DNA from 3 places in the Solibacillus sp. FSL W7-1324 genome. Region 1 is predicted to be linked to each of the others. Evidence: riboswitches for the same ligand, from Rfam matches in the RefSeq annotation. Region 1 holds a riboswitch; each other region holds the start of a gene.
What was found. Region 1 has a riboswitch for S-adenosylmethionine ahead of metA (homoserine O-acetyltransferase MetA). Riboswitches for the same ligand answer to the same signal wherever they lie in the genome.
Positions count from the first base shown of each region.

Region 2: another riboswitch for S-adenosylmethionine. It lies ahead of MKY71_RS13760 (methionine ABC transporter ATP-binding protein); the one in region 1 lies ahead of metA (homoserine O-acetyltransferase MetA).
Region 3: another riboswitch for S-adenosylmethionine. It lies ahead of MKY71_RS01640 (O-acetylhomoserine aminocarboxypropyltransferase/cysteine synthase family protein); the one in region 1 lies ahead of metA (homoserine O-acetyltransferase MetA).

Region 1 covers NZ_JBBOYH010000001.1:1,743,461-1,748,208, reverse strand. The annotation lists gene MKY71_RS08445 (HesB/YadR/YfhF family protein) at 99-389, shown strand; gene MKY71_RS08440 (YczE/YyaS/YitT family protein) at 529-1,161, shown strand; gene MKY71_RS08435 (ABC transporter ATP-binding protein) at 1,289-2,059, shown strand; gene metA (homoserine O-acetyltransferase MetA) at 2,111-3,052, opposite strand; SAM riboswitch class I at 3,207-3,314, opposite strand; gene MKY71_RS08425 (nucleoside-diphosphate sugar epimerase) at 3,378-4,130, opposite strand; gene MKY71_RS08420 (AAA domain-containing protein) at 4,151-4,748, opposite strand, start outside.
Region 2 covers NZ_JBBOYH010000001.1:2,755,424-2,760,171, reverse strand. The annotation lists gene MKY71_RS13785 (acyl-CoA dehydrogenase family protein) at 1-263, shown strand, start outside; gene MKY71_RS13780 (arsenate reductase family protein) at 575-931, shown strand; gene gcvH (glycine cleavage system protein GcvH) at 1,012-1,392, shown strand; gene MKY71_RS13770 (toprim domain-containing protein) at 1,495-1,821, shown strand; gene MKY71_RS13765 (thioredoxin family protein) at 1,829-2,131, shown strand; SAM riboswitch class I at 2,193-2,295, shown strand; gene MKY71_RS13760 (methionine ABC transporter ATP-binding protein) at 2,441-3,469, shown strand; gene MKY71_RS13755 (methionine ABC transporter permease) at 3,462-4,130, shown strand; gene MKY71_RS13750 (MetQ/NlpA family ABC transporter substrate-binding protein) at 4,284-4,748, shown strand, end outside.
Region 3 covers NZ_JBBOYH010000001.1:329,014-333,761, forward strand. The annotation lists gene MKY71_RS01630 (hypothetical protein) at 1-488, shown strand, start outside; gene nfsA (oxygen-insensitive NADPH nitroreductase) at 534-1,268, opposite strand; SAM riboswitch class I at 1,512-1,626, shown strand; gene MKY71_RS01640 (O-acetylhomoserine aminocarboxypropyltransferase/cysteine synthase family protein) at 1,743-3,047, shown strand; gene MKY71_RS01645 (hypothetical protein) at 3,236-3,634, shown strand; gene MKY71_RS01650 (homoserine dehydrogenase) at 4,272-4,748, shown strand, end outside.

The DNA.
Region 1 (4,748 bases):
GGGGTTTCCTTTCAGTCTTTTTTTGTAGTCAAAATTTCAGAACGCGAGCTTTGTAAGTTTTTTTTATTTCCTGCATAATGACAGTAGAGGTGAAATATATGGAAATCAGACTATCAGAAAAAGCACTTACTTGGTTTAAACAGGAAATGGAAGTAGAAAAAGGCGATTTCATTCGTTTTTATGCAAGGTATGGAGGTTCTTCACCTTTTCATGAAGGGTTTTCGTTAGGGATGACGCGGGAGCAGCCGCATGAAATAGGCATTGAAACCGTTGTGGAAGATATTCATTTTTATATTGAAAAGTCCGATGAGTGGTTTTTCAACGAACATCATTTAGTTGTAGATGTCGCCGATTCATCCGATGAATTAACTTATTCCTATGAAAAATAAACACCTTTTTATCGCTCTCTAATACGAACAATTCGCCGTCGAAAAGTTCAAATGTTTCGAAATTTTAGTAAATCCGTTTTTGCCGATTCAATCGTTATAATGAGTAAGGATTATATCGAAGATTGATGAGGGATTATATGTGAAAGCGAAACAGGAATTTTATTGGCGCTGCGTATTTTTTATTGCAGGCATCATTGTTTTATCATTAGGCGTGACATTAACGATCAAAGGACAAATACTTGGCGTTGGGTCATGGGATGTCCTTCATATCGGACTACAAAAAAACTTGGGCTTAACGGTCGGTACATGGTCTATCATTTTAGGCTTGCTCATTCTGGCTGTTGATACGTTTTTCACGAAAAGATTGCCGAAAGTCGGAACGTATTTGGACATGTTCCTGACAGGTATTTTTATTGATATATTTATGATTGTATTACCGGATGCGAATACACTGTTTGAACAAACATTGGCATTTGTTGTTGGCGTTATCCTGCTGGGCTTCGGCTGCGGCATGTATATGGTGGCTAACCTTGGTGTAGGGCCTCGTGACACGTTAATGCTGTTGTTGGTTCACCGTCTTGGCTGGAGTGTCAACCGTGCACGTACAACAATGGAAGTAACGGTTGCTATAATAGGTTTTATATTGGGCGGACCAGTCGGAGTCGGTACGGTATTTATGGCGTTCGGCTTAGGGCCTGTCGTACAATGGGCGCTCAAATGGAACGGAAAGCTGTTCCACCGCGCAGCAGGTGTTGAGAGTGTCGTTATATAAAAATATGTAGAGAGCAAGCATTATGCGTTTGCTTTCTTTTTTTTATATTTAAATTATTACAATTTTCAAAAAATACTTTCGTAACAATGTAAAAAAGTGCATAGTAATAAGTGGAGGTGTTTTTAAAATGATACATATTGAAAATATCCATTTATATCGCAATGACAAGAAGATTTTAGATGATTTAAGCTGGCATGTGCAAAAGGGACAGCATTGGGCCATTTTAGGGTTGAACGGCTCAGGCAAAACGACGTTGCTGAAAGTCATTAACGGCTACATTTGGCCAAACAAAGGAAGCGTCCAAGTACTTGGTGAAACATATGGCAAGACCTATATACCGAAGATGCGGACGCGGATCGGCTGGGTAAGCAACGCGATGATCGATAATTTCAACTGGCAGGATAATGCGATTGAAATCGTGCTCAGCGGAAAATTCGGGGCCCTTCGACTATTCAATGATGTGACAGATGAAGAAATTAATCATGCAGTTTCTATTATGAAGCATTTTCACTGTGATCATTTAGCAAATAAATCATTCGAGCATTTGTCACAAGGTGAACGGCAGCGTGTTCAAATTGCAAGGGCCATTATGGCAGATCCCGAAATTCTCATATTGGATGAACCGTGTGGCGGGCTTGACTTGATTGAACGGGAAAACTTACTGCAGACGATCGAACAGATTGCACAAGCTGAAAACGGCCCTACCCTCATCTATGTGACTCACCATGTAGAGGAAATTCTGCCTTGCTTTAGCCATGTGCTTTTAATGAAAGACGGAAAAAATATCGAAGCCAATGCACGGGAAACGGTTTTAACAGACGAATTATTAAGCGATTTCTTCGGGCGTGAAATCAGTTTGCAAATCGAACGCGAACGTGCCTGGGTCGCGATTAAATAAAACGAACCAGCAGGAGTCCACCTCTTGCTGGTTTGTTTCATTTTATACACACTAAATATGATATTCAATATTCTCATCAACATAATGCCATTCGTACGGTGTTTCTTGGTATACGTAGTAGTTCAGCCAGTTGTAGAACAATAGATGCGAATGGGCACGCCAAACATTTTTCGGTGCCTGCAGCGGATCGTTATTCGGGAAATAGTTGACCGGAATATCCGTATTGTCCGGATCTTTCTCGATATCGCGGAAATACTCATCCGATAATGTCGTTGCATCATATTCCAGATGCCCTGTAATCATAATATGTTTATTGTTTTTCGATTGAACGATAAACACCCCTGCATCATCCGAATAGCTGAGTAAACGCAAGTCGGGATGTGCTCGTACTTCATCAATCGAAACCGATGTATGGCGTGAATGCGGTGCAACATACTCGTCACTGAACCCACGTACTAGATCTACTGTTAAATCCGTAATCACATGGGAATATACACCGGAGCACTTCTTCGGCAATTCGAATTTACCAATGCCAAAATGGTGGTACAGAGCAGCCTGTGCGCCCCAACATATATACATGATTGAAGTAACATGTTCATTTGCCCAGTCCATCACATGCGTAATTTCGTTCCAGTAGCCGACATCTTCAAAATCCATTTTCTCTACTGGCGCACCCGTAATAATAAGACCATCAAAACGACGGTGCTTCACTTGGTCAAATGTTCGGTAAAATGTATCTAAATGCGATTTGGAAACATTTTTTGATTCGTATGTAGCTGTATTTAAAAATGTGACATCTACCTGTAATGGTGTATTCCCGAGCAAGCGCAGCAACTGCAGCTCGGTTTTCTCTTTTTCAGGCATTAAATTAAACACTAAAATATTTAGCGGTCGAATTTGCTGCGTTTTCGCACGGTCCTCCTCCATGACGAAAATCTTCTCTTTTCTAAGCAGCTCACCCGCCGGTAAATGTTTCGGAATATTAATCGGCATTTCACTTTCCCCCTCATAAACTATTTCAAAATACTTTTAATAATCAGTCGTGTTCAGGCATTGCATTGTTTTACGAGCGAAACGAACCGTTCCAGAACAACATAAAAAGCCCCTCTCACTCCAGCAAAACAGAATTGAGAGGGGCTTTTACCCGTTCTTATCTGCCAAGGTCAACACCTTGCTGGAAGTAGCACCTTTCTAGTAACACTAGAGGTTGCTGAAGCATCATAAGGCCAAGTCCCTCCGCTTCTCTTGATAAGACTATTAAATTGTCATTAGTGTATCATGTACTTTATAGTTTTGCAATAATTCAAAAAATATTATTTCACTCATCCTGAAGCTGTTCTTTTTCTATGTTGAATAAGATGGTTTCCAGCCGCTCATCCCATACACTTGTCAATGTATTGTATACACGTACAAAATGTCTGTTTTCCTTTTGATCGAACAATAAAAAACATAGGACCGGTATATCATTAATCTGGATCGATTCCGTCGACACAACACTCGTTATATAGTGCGGAACTTCATCTTCCGCCACCGGTTGTTCGGAAAGCTGCTGTTGAATGAAATCAACAAGCAACGTTTCTTCAATCGCTTCGATTTCTTCTGTATCCATTGTCGGGAAAGGCTCCGGAAACTCTTCTATATCCGCAAATTCCTCCAGGTCCCCCTCCAACGGCTGTTCATGAATCGGACTGTATTGAATAAAGTAACTTGTTTCTTCTAGTTCCTCTTCAAAAATGCCCGATTCCAGCTGTGCTTTCCCTTTAGCAGTAAGCGCAAATTCCTGTTCTTTCACTATCATGCCGAGTTGTAACATTTTATTCGTCAAATCATGAATAAATAACGGTTCCACCAATAAAATTTCGGCTAATAGCTCCACATTTTTCAGTTTTGCCTTTTCAAATGAAATAAGCATCATCTTCATTAAAATATCCATGGCATTACGCATCACGGGATGATATTTTACTTCCAATGTATGAATCGGAATGGCATATTGCATTTGCTTTTTAATTTCAATAGATGGGTTTTGGCCGAGTTCTTTCTGCAGCTGTAAAACTGTTCCTTGTAAATCCATTCAATCCAATCCCCCTGTTTCTATACAGCAAAATAGCCGTCCTGTTCTTTGACTGTCGTTAAGACATGGGCATACATATCCCTTGTTTTCGCGCTCTTTGGACGCTTCGTAAACATTTCGGTACTGCCGACCATAATGAGCAGTTCCCGGGCGCGGGATAAGGCAACATTGAGACGTCGGTAATCTTTCGCAAAGCCGATTTCTCCGCGCTCATTGTCATGATTCCGCACCATGCTGACAATAATGACATCCATCTCCATCCCCTGGAATTTATCGACCGATCCAGTACGGATGTGTAAATGCGGTACACTGATCTCCTGCTCGATCAAACGATTAATGCGCTTTACCTGCTCCGCGTAGAATGAAATAACGCCAACCGATTTTAATGCGTCGTGTGGAATCAGACCTTGTGCCTTTGCCTGCTCCGTTGCGGCATTTAATTCGAGCAGCTGCTGTTTAATCTGTTCCAGCTCAGCTAAATTGAATAAACTTGAGCCTTCCTTCATCCGCTCTTCAAAAAATGGTTTGGCATTCGGTATATCGAGCCATAGCAAATGATGATTTCGTGTAATTTTGGATGTTTCAAGGAAATGATCTCGTACAGCATCTGAATCTTCT
Region 2 (4,748 bases), 1.0 Mb from region 1:
TCCGTACACAAAAAGCTATCGAGCGTGACGGTGAAGAAAAAGCAGCACAAAAAATTCTTTACACTCAAATTTTCTGTCAGGAAGCATTCGCAGAAATCGAAAAAGAAGCAAAAGAAACATTAATCGCTTCAGTTGAAGGTGACGATGCACGTATGATTTTATCAGCATTACGTAAATTAACGCGCAACAACCCTTACAACTTAATTCCGAAAAAACGTGAAGCTGCAGCGAAACTAATCGAAGCAGAAAAGTATGTAGTTTAATAAAGACTGTCATCGGGTGCATGAAAGTGCACCCGATTTTTCTGTCGTTTTCTAACAAATCGTAAAATGTTCCAATATAATTTCAGAAATTCTAATATATCTTGGAACTTCTAATATAAGTACTATATTTTCTAATATGTCACGCAAAGGTTCAAATAAGTGAAACCGTTCTTCTAATATAAGTCCGGCATGTTCTAATATTTTCATACATCTTCTAATAAAAACCGCTCCGATCATGCGAACACATTTTTGATTTGTCCTTCTATATCCGTTACAATATAGGAAAATCCAGGGCAAAAAGGAGTACTTACATGACAGTAAAATTCATCCAATATCCAAAATGTACAACTTGTAAAAAAGCGCAAAAATGGCTAGATGAGCAAGGTGTGGACTATGAAAATATTCATATTGTAGAACAGACACCATCGAAAGAAGAACTTAAAGCCATTTACGAAGCAAGCGGTGTACCGTTGAAGAAATTCTTTAATACTTCAGGCATGAAATATCGTGAGTTAGGCCTAAAAGATAAACTACCGACAATGTCCGAAGATGAGCAATTAGAGCTATTAGCATCGGACGGTATGTTAATTAAGCGACCGATCGTTACAGATGGAAAAAAATTAACTTTAGGATTTAAGGAGTCTGACTTCTTAGAAACTTGGAAATAAACAGTTATTCACATTGTATTTCCGAACGAAATATGGCAAAATGAACTTGAATGTACTACATATAACATGGAGGTTTTCAAATGAGCACACCAAAAGAATTACGTTATTCAAAAGAGCATGAGTGGGTAAAAATTGAAGACGGTAAAGCGACAATCGGTATTACGGATTTCGCACAATCTGAATTAGGCGATATCGTATTCGTAGAGTTACCTGAAGTAGGCGATGAAATTTCAAAGGATCAGCCTTTCGGTAGTGTAGAATCTGTAAAAACAGTTTCTGAACTATATGCACCACTTTCTGGTAAAGTTGTTGCAATCAACGAAGAATTACTGGACAATCCTGAATATGTAAATGAATCACCATACGGTAATGCATGGATGGTTACTGTTGAGTTAACAAGTGAAGCAGAAGTTGAAGAATTATTAGACGCAGACGCTTACACTGCATTAATCGAACAATAAGATTAAACAATAAGACCAAACACTAAAGCCTTCTAATTAAAGGTTTTAGTGTTTTTTTGTTATTCTATATATAAAGGTGATGGATGAAAGGAAGCGTGTACTATGGGAAAATGCATCGTTGTTGAAGGACGTGCCGATAAACTGAGAATACTTCCGATATTAGCGGAAGACGTGACGATACTTTGCACGAATGGCACAATAAGTGAAGTCAATTTGATTGATTTATTGGATGAATATGAGCAAGATGAAATTACGACTATGTTTGATGCAGATAAAAACGGTGAAAAGTTACGTAAACTGATGAACCGTGCATATCCTGAAGCGACACAGCTTATCATACCTCACGAATATGTGGAAGTAGAAAAAACACCTACTAAAATCTTAAGGGATATGTTACTACAAGCAAAATTTATAGTAAACGAAGGATGACAGTATAATGGAACAATGGACGAAACAGCAGTGGGAACAGAACGTACAACAGCATGATCAGACAGCGTTTTTCTTATATACGCCGATGTGCGGCACATGTGAAGTATCGGAAAAAATGTTGGATGTAATTGAGAAATTACTCCCAGATCTCCCGCTTGGTATGGCAAATATCAATTATTTGGGAGATTTACCATATGAATTGAAAATTGAAAGTGTACCTTGTTTAATCGTTTCAGACAAGGGAGAACTAACGAATAAAATTTACGCATTTAAATCCGTACCGTTTCTGTATGAAATATTAAAAAAGTAATTGACGAAGTCTCTTTATCGTGATAAAGTAACATTCATAATAATAAAACTTAATAATGTTACTCTTATAAAGAGAGGTGGAGGGAAGTGCCCTATGAAGCCCGGCAACCAGCGTTTACGCAAAGGTGCCAATTCACACAAAGTTTAAACTTTGAAAGATGAGAGAACGGTTTACCGTATAAATGTATGTGAAACCTTTCTACTTGTCATGGTAGAAAGGTTTTTTTCATTCAACGGATGTTTTGGATGAAAAATGAACATGATTTTGAAATAGCAGGAAGGTTATTTCAATTTAGAAGGAGTACAACCGATGATTGATATACAAAATATTACTAAAGTGTATAACACGAAAAACGGTAAACTTACAGCGGTTGATAATGTAAGCTTATCGATTAACAAGGGAGAAATATACGGTATTATCGGCTACAGTGGTGCCGGTAAAAGTACAATGATCCGCCTGCTGAACGGTTTGGAAAAGCCGACAACAGGTTCTGTTGTTGTAGGTGGCCAGGATATCGCGAAAGCTTCCGGGGCAAAATTACGAGAAGCACGCCAAAAAATCAGTATGATATTCCAGCATTTCAACCTGCTTTGGTCACGTACCGTTGAAGAAAACATCGCATTTCCACTTGAAATTGCGGGTGTTTCAAAAGCTGATCGTGAAAAGCGAGTAGAAGAGCTGATTGAACTCGTTGGTTTAAAAGGAAGAGGGAAAGCGTATCCTTCTCAATTGTCAGGAGGGCAAAAGCAGCGTGTCGGCATTGCCCGAGCGTTGGCAAACAATCCGGAAGTGCTTTTATGTGATGAAGCGACATCAGCGCTTGATCCGGAAACAACGGATTCGATTTTGGAACTACTGCTCGATATTAATAAAAACATCGGACTTACAATTGTACTCATTACACATGAAATGCATGTTATCCGCAAAATCTGTAACAGAGTAGCGGTGATGGAAGCCGGAAAAGTAGTGGAACAGGGCGATGTATTGCAAGTGTTCCAGCATCCTCAAGCACCCATTACGAAAAACTTCGTATCACAGGCTTCTGGTGAAACACCGGAAACACAAGCATCACTGGAACAAATTTTTGCCAACTATCCAGGAGGCAAAATCGCCAAATTAATATTTGCCGGTGCTACGACAGAACAGCCTGTCATCTCGCAAATGATCAAGCAGTTTGACGTAGTTGTAAATATTGTGCATGGTAAAATCTCGAATACAACGGGCGGTTCGTTTGGTACATTGTTTATTCATATCAATGGCGAACCAAATGCAGTCGCGGAAGCACTGAGCTTTTTAGCGAAGCAAGAAATTCAAACGGAGGTGATTGAGCATGTTTAATCAATTATTTCCGAACGTCGACTGGGGTAAAATGCTCGACGCAACATATGAAACCATTTATATGACAGCTGTTGCGACAGTCATTACATTTATACTCGGCATTCTGATTGGGATTGTCCTATTTTTAACGAGCGACAATCAATTATGGGCTAATAAAATTGTGCACTTTTTAACAGGATCACTCGTAAATATTTTCCGGTCGATTCCATTTATCGTCTTAATCATTTTATTAATTCCGTTCACAAAGTTTTTACTTGGAACAATCCGTGGCGCCAATGCAGCATTACCTGCGCTAATTATCGGTGCAGCACCGTTTTATGCACGCATGGTATTAATAGCGTTACGAGAAATTGATAAGGGTGTTATTGAAGCAGCCCGCTCAATGGGAGCGAAAACTTCTACGATTATTTGGAAAGTATTGATTCCGGAAAGTTTACCGGCATTAATTTCAGGTATTACGGTTACAGCTGTCGCTTTAGTAGGATATACAGCAATGGCCGGCATTATCGGTGCGGGTGGTTTAGGGAACCTGGCATTCCTTGACGGTTTCCAGCGTAACCGAACAGATGTGACATTAATGGCAACTGTTTTAATTTTAGTTGTCGTATTTATTATCCAGTATATTGGGGACTTCATTACAGCAAGAGTGGACAAACGATAGTTAGTGGCTTTTTAGGCCGTAATTATAAATATTGGTGCATCGAAACAATATGGACGCAAACTTTTAAAAAGTGCGCGTCCATCAGAAAAATAATCAGAATATAAAAAAGGTTTCGATAAACTGAACAAACTAAAAAAAGGGTAGGTAAAACAGATGAAGAAATTATTATCAAGCGTTATTTTAGGAGCTTCAGTACTAGCTTTAGCAGCATGTGGCGGCGAAGATGAAAAATTAGTAGTTGGTGCATCAAATACACCACACGCAGTAATTCTTGAAAAAGTTAAACCAATTTTAGAGGAACAAGGTATCGAGCTGGAAATCGAACCTTATACAGATTACGTATTACCAAACCAGGATTTAAATAACGGTGATTTAGATGCAAACTACTTCCAGCACATTCCATACTTCGAAGCACAAAAAGCGGATTTCGATTATGACTTTGCAAATGCTGGCGGTATTCACATCGAGCCAATCGGTGTTTACTCTAAAAAATATTCATCTTTAGAAGAACTTCCTGAAGGTGCAACAATTTTACTTTCCAACTCAGTAGCAGACCACGGACGTATGCTTTCATTACTTGAAGCAGAGGGATTAATCAAGTTAGCTGAAGGAATCGAT
Region 3 (4,748 bases), 1.4 Mb from region 1:
AAGGGGCTCTTGAAATTATCGAGAAAAAGTTCATCGAAAAAGAATGGGAAGGCGAAATGCCGATCCTTTACAACTTCTATGGTGAAGCGAGCTGGCTGTCAGCTGTACTGGATGCGAACGGATTCCTGCAAAATTACTTCATCGTCTCTGCAGCAAATCCTGAAATTTCGGCATTTGGTACAACGCCAAATGAAGCATTAAGACTTTATAAAACAGCACTAAGCCGTGGCGGAAGTACGGTAGATGGTACTTCGAATGCTGAAGAAGCTAAGGCGACAGTAAAAGTCGTGCGTGTTTATAAAGAGCGTGTAGGTGATTTCACGATCGTATCATTCCTGGCGAACACAGGCGAAAACTTCATCGTATCTACAGAAGTTGCACCGTTTGCAATCTATTTGCAAGAAGGTGACCAGGCGACGATTACGTATGCAAAAACAGGAGAAGACTTCCAACCTGTAAAAACATTGCAGATTGAAGGGTTGAAATAAACAAAAGGAGTATGCCATTTTGAGGCATACTCCTTTTTAATTGGATTACTTCCAAGTAAAGCCTCGTGAAGCAAGGAAGTCTTTCATATGCGGACGGTTTTGCTGAACTAAGTAATCAGCCATTTGTTTCGTCCATGTCGCAGTCTTCTGATTTGAAGAACGGCTGCTATAATAGTCTTCCATAATTCCATCGTACTCATCCAGAAGTGTTTCATACTTATCAACGTCATAACCGTTTTCATGCAACACCGCAGCTACCGGTAAACGCGGCTTTGTTTCGTTGCGTTTTGTCGGTGTACCGATTGTCATCGCAAACAACGGGAAAACGTATTCCGGTAAATTGAAAAGCTCGCTGATTTCTTTAGGATTAGTACGGGCACCACCGATATAGCAAATGCCATAACCCATTGATTCAGCTGCAATAACGAAGTTTTGGGCAAATAACGCAACATCTGCTACCCCTACAAGAACATTTTCAGCAGAGTCAGCAGAAATATCAACCCCATGCTTTTGACCCGCTACTTGCAAACGTTTGAAATCTACACAAAACAAGAAAGAGGCACCTGCTGTTTTGAACTGGAATTCGTTTTTAGACAGTTCCCCAAGCTTCTTTTTCTTTTCTTCATCCGTTACCCAAATGACACTGTATGCCTGGACAAAATGCGAACTTGCTGCCATTTGTGCCGTTTCGATTAAATCGATGACCGTTTCTTTTGAAATTTCCTCACCTGTATATTTACGAACAGATGTATGACTGCGTAATAATTCTTTTGTATTCACGTGAACATCTCCCTTTTATGTAATAAAACTTAATGGTGTATCCTTCATGCTTATTTTAGTCAATATTTTACTTGAAGTCGATTATTAGCGTCTGTTCAATTCATAGAGATGAAATTTATGCATATCGTTAAATACAGATAAGAGCAATCTGAATTAAATCAGAAAATTTTAAATTTTTTGTGTTGACATATCGGATTAGTATGTTTTATACTGAGACACAACGATGGAACACAAATCACATAACTCTTATCAAGAGCGGCGGAGGGAATAGGCCCTGAGATGCCCGGCAACCAGTAAGTGATGAACTGACTAAGGTGCTAAATCCTACAAAATGGACAATCATTTTGAAAGATAAGAGGAGGCAAACTTGCTCATGCGCAACCCTCTTCTTAACTGAAGAGGGTTTTTTTCATTTAAAAAATCCTCCTCAAAAACACCGATTTCACCATCGATTAAATTTTTGGGGGTAATAAAATGACAAATTTAAGACCAGAAACATTATTATTACACGGGGGTCAAAAACCAGATCCTGAAACAGGAGCGATCGCTGTTCCGGTATACCGTACAACGGCTTATGCATTTAACGACACTGCTCATGCGCAACGTCTATTTGCATTACAGGAGACAGGCAATATTTATTCTCGTATTATGAACCCGACAGTCGGGGCATTTGAAGAACGGGTTGCTTTATTAGAAGGGGGTACAGCTGCAGTAGGGCTTTCATCTGGCGCAGCAGCAGTAGCATTTTCTATTTTAAACGTAGCCGGTGCAGGGGATGAAATTGTTGCGGCAGGCTCACTTTACGGTGGGACTTACAATTTATTCGCAACTACATTGCCTCGTTACGGCATTACAGTGAAATTTGTGGATGAATCAGATCCTGCAAACTTCCAGGCGGCAATCACGGATAAAACGAAGGCAATCTTCGCTGAAATTATCGGAAATCCAAGCTTAAAAGTACTGGATATTGAAGCGGTAGCAAACATCGCTCATGACAATGGTCTTCCTTTATTAATCGACAGCACATTTGCTTCCCCATACGGAAGTAATCCGATTGAATTCGGCGCGGATGTTGTCATTCATTCTGCAACAAAGTGGATTGGCGGTCATGGAACGACAATCGGCGGGATTGTTGTTGATGCAGGTAAGTTTGATTGGACGCAAGGAAGACATCCAGGATTTACAGAACCGGATACTTCATACCATGGTCTACGCTACGGAATTGACACAGCAGGCGCTGCATTTGCGACAAAGCTTCGTGTTCAACTATTGCGTGATTTTGGTCCAACATTATCTGCTGACGCGGCATTTAACTTCCTGCAAGGACTTGAAACGCTTCATTTGCGTATTGTCCGTCACAATGAAAATACACAAAAGGTAGCCGAGTATTTAAGAAACCACCCATTTGTGGAGTACGTAAATTACAACGGCTTTGAAGATTTTGCGACACATGATCTAGCGAAGAAGTATTTGAAAAATGGCTTCGGATCGATCATTACATTCGGTATTAAAGGTGGGCGTGAAGCAGGCCGCCAAGTAATCGATAACGTAGAACTGTTCTCTCATGTAGCGAACGTTGGGGATGCCCGTTCATTGATCATCCACCCTGCGAGCACAACACACCAACAGTTATCTGCTGAAGAATTAAAAACTGCCGGCGTATCGGAAGAGCTCATTCGCTTATCGATCGGGTTAGAAGCAGCAGAAGATATTATCGCTGATTTAGAACAGGCATTAGCAAAAGTTGCGGCTGAAGTAGGCGTAGAAACAAACGCATAAAATGTGATGAAAGGCTTAGCTTCTCCCATTCGAGAAGTTAAGCAATTTTTAGAAAATTAATCCCTACTATTTTTATAAGTTTTATTGACAAATATAAAACCTAGTAATACAATGGGGATAATAAAATACCAACCAGAAAAATTTAAAATGATGTTGCAGCATCATTGGAAGAAAAGGAGTTGTTCAACATGGGGAAAGTATACAGTGCACAAAACATTGCAGCCTATATTATTTATGAACTTAATGACGTAAAGGAATTTGTGAACGCTTGCGCTATCCAGCAAATTTTGGCGGATGTGAATACGATGTGGCAGCATGTTTTCGGACACAATGCTTTCTCAGAACAAGCTCACGATCTTTCCACAGAAGGTTATGTTGTAAGAGAAGTAGCCGAAGCATATAAAATTCATGGTACAGCCCATATTTTATCGCCAGCAAGAGAATGGTTTTTAAAGTACGGGGAATTTCAGTTAGTGGAGCGCCCATATGCGGTTCCTAACTACTCGGCAAAAGAGGAAATCGTCATGACCAAGATTTTAACTGCCTATCGTTTACGGGCATTTAATGATATAAACGTGGCAGTATAAAATAATTCCGGAACACTAGCGAGCCCCCTTGCTAGTGTTTTTTATTTTTTGTGGTGTTGATGTATGACGTTTTATTAGAAGAATGAAGAGAGTTATTAGAAGAAGTTTTGGGAATATTAGAAGAAATGGCGATGTTATTAGAATTTGAGGGGAATCATGGTTTGTGTACGTGCTTTTTTAGCCGAAAAATGAATGCAAAAACTGGTATGCCGGTTTTATTAGAACAATGGAGTGGGATATTAGAAGAAGTGTGAGTGATATTAGCACATTGAGCTCGGATATTAGCATGTTTCGTATCCATATTAGAACATTGACAGGATATATTAGAAGATCGCAATTTTATTAGAACATTTTAAAATATATTAGATGATTTCCGAATATATTAGAAAATAACAAAACGCCCTTACTACATAGCCTCAACTATAAGAAGTGACTGGAAATATTTGCGCCTTCCACCCTAAAATAGCTCTTAAAAAATAAAATTTGGATGAATATTGACCGTTTACAGTAAACAAATGTCCTTCTAGGCGAGATTCCCCTTGTTTTCATGTATTATATAAGATAGAATTTGCTTTAAGATAAATTTTTTGAATTATTCGTTAATATATGTGTGTTAAGAATTTGGAGGAGAAAGGCAATGGCAACAATCAAGGCAGCGATCTTAGGATTTGGCACAGTAGGTCAGGGGATTTACCATATTTTAAATGAGAAGAGGCAGGAGCTTCGCGAAAAGCTAGGTGTTGAACTGGAGGTCGCGAAGATTTTAGTTACCGATGCAAGCCGTGAGCGTGTACCGGGGACAAAGCATTTAATGACGGAATCAATGGATGACGTACTGGCAGAAAATAATCTGCAAGTTGTTTTTGAAGCGATTGTAAATGAAGAACCTGCATTTACTTATTTAAAGCGCGCTGTTGAGGCGAAATGCCATGTCATTACAGCAAATAAAGTAATGCTTGCAAAACGGGGCGAGGAGCTCGAAGCATTGGCGAAAGTAAATGGTGTGTTCGTAGGCTACGAGGCAACAGTAGCAGGCGGTGTGCCGATTATCAAAACAATGAAAAATATTCTTTTAGTCAATGAAGTAAGCTGTGTTCAAGGAATTTTAAATGGA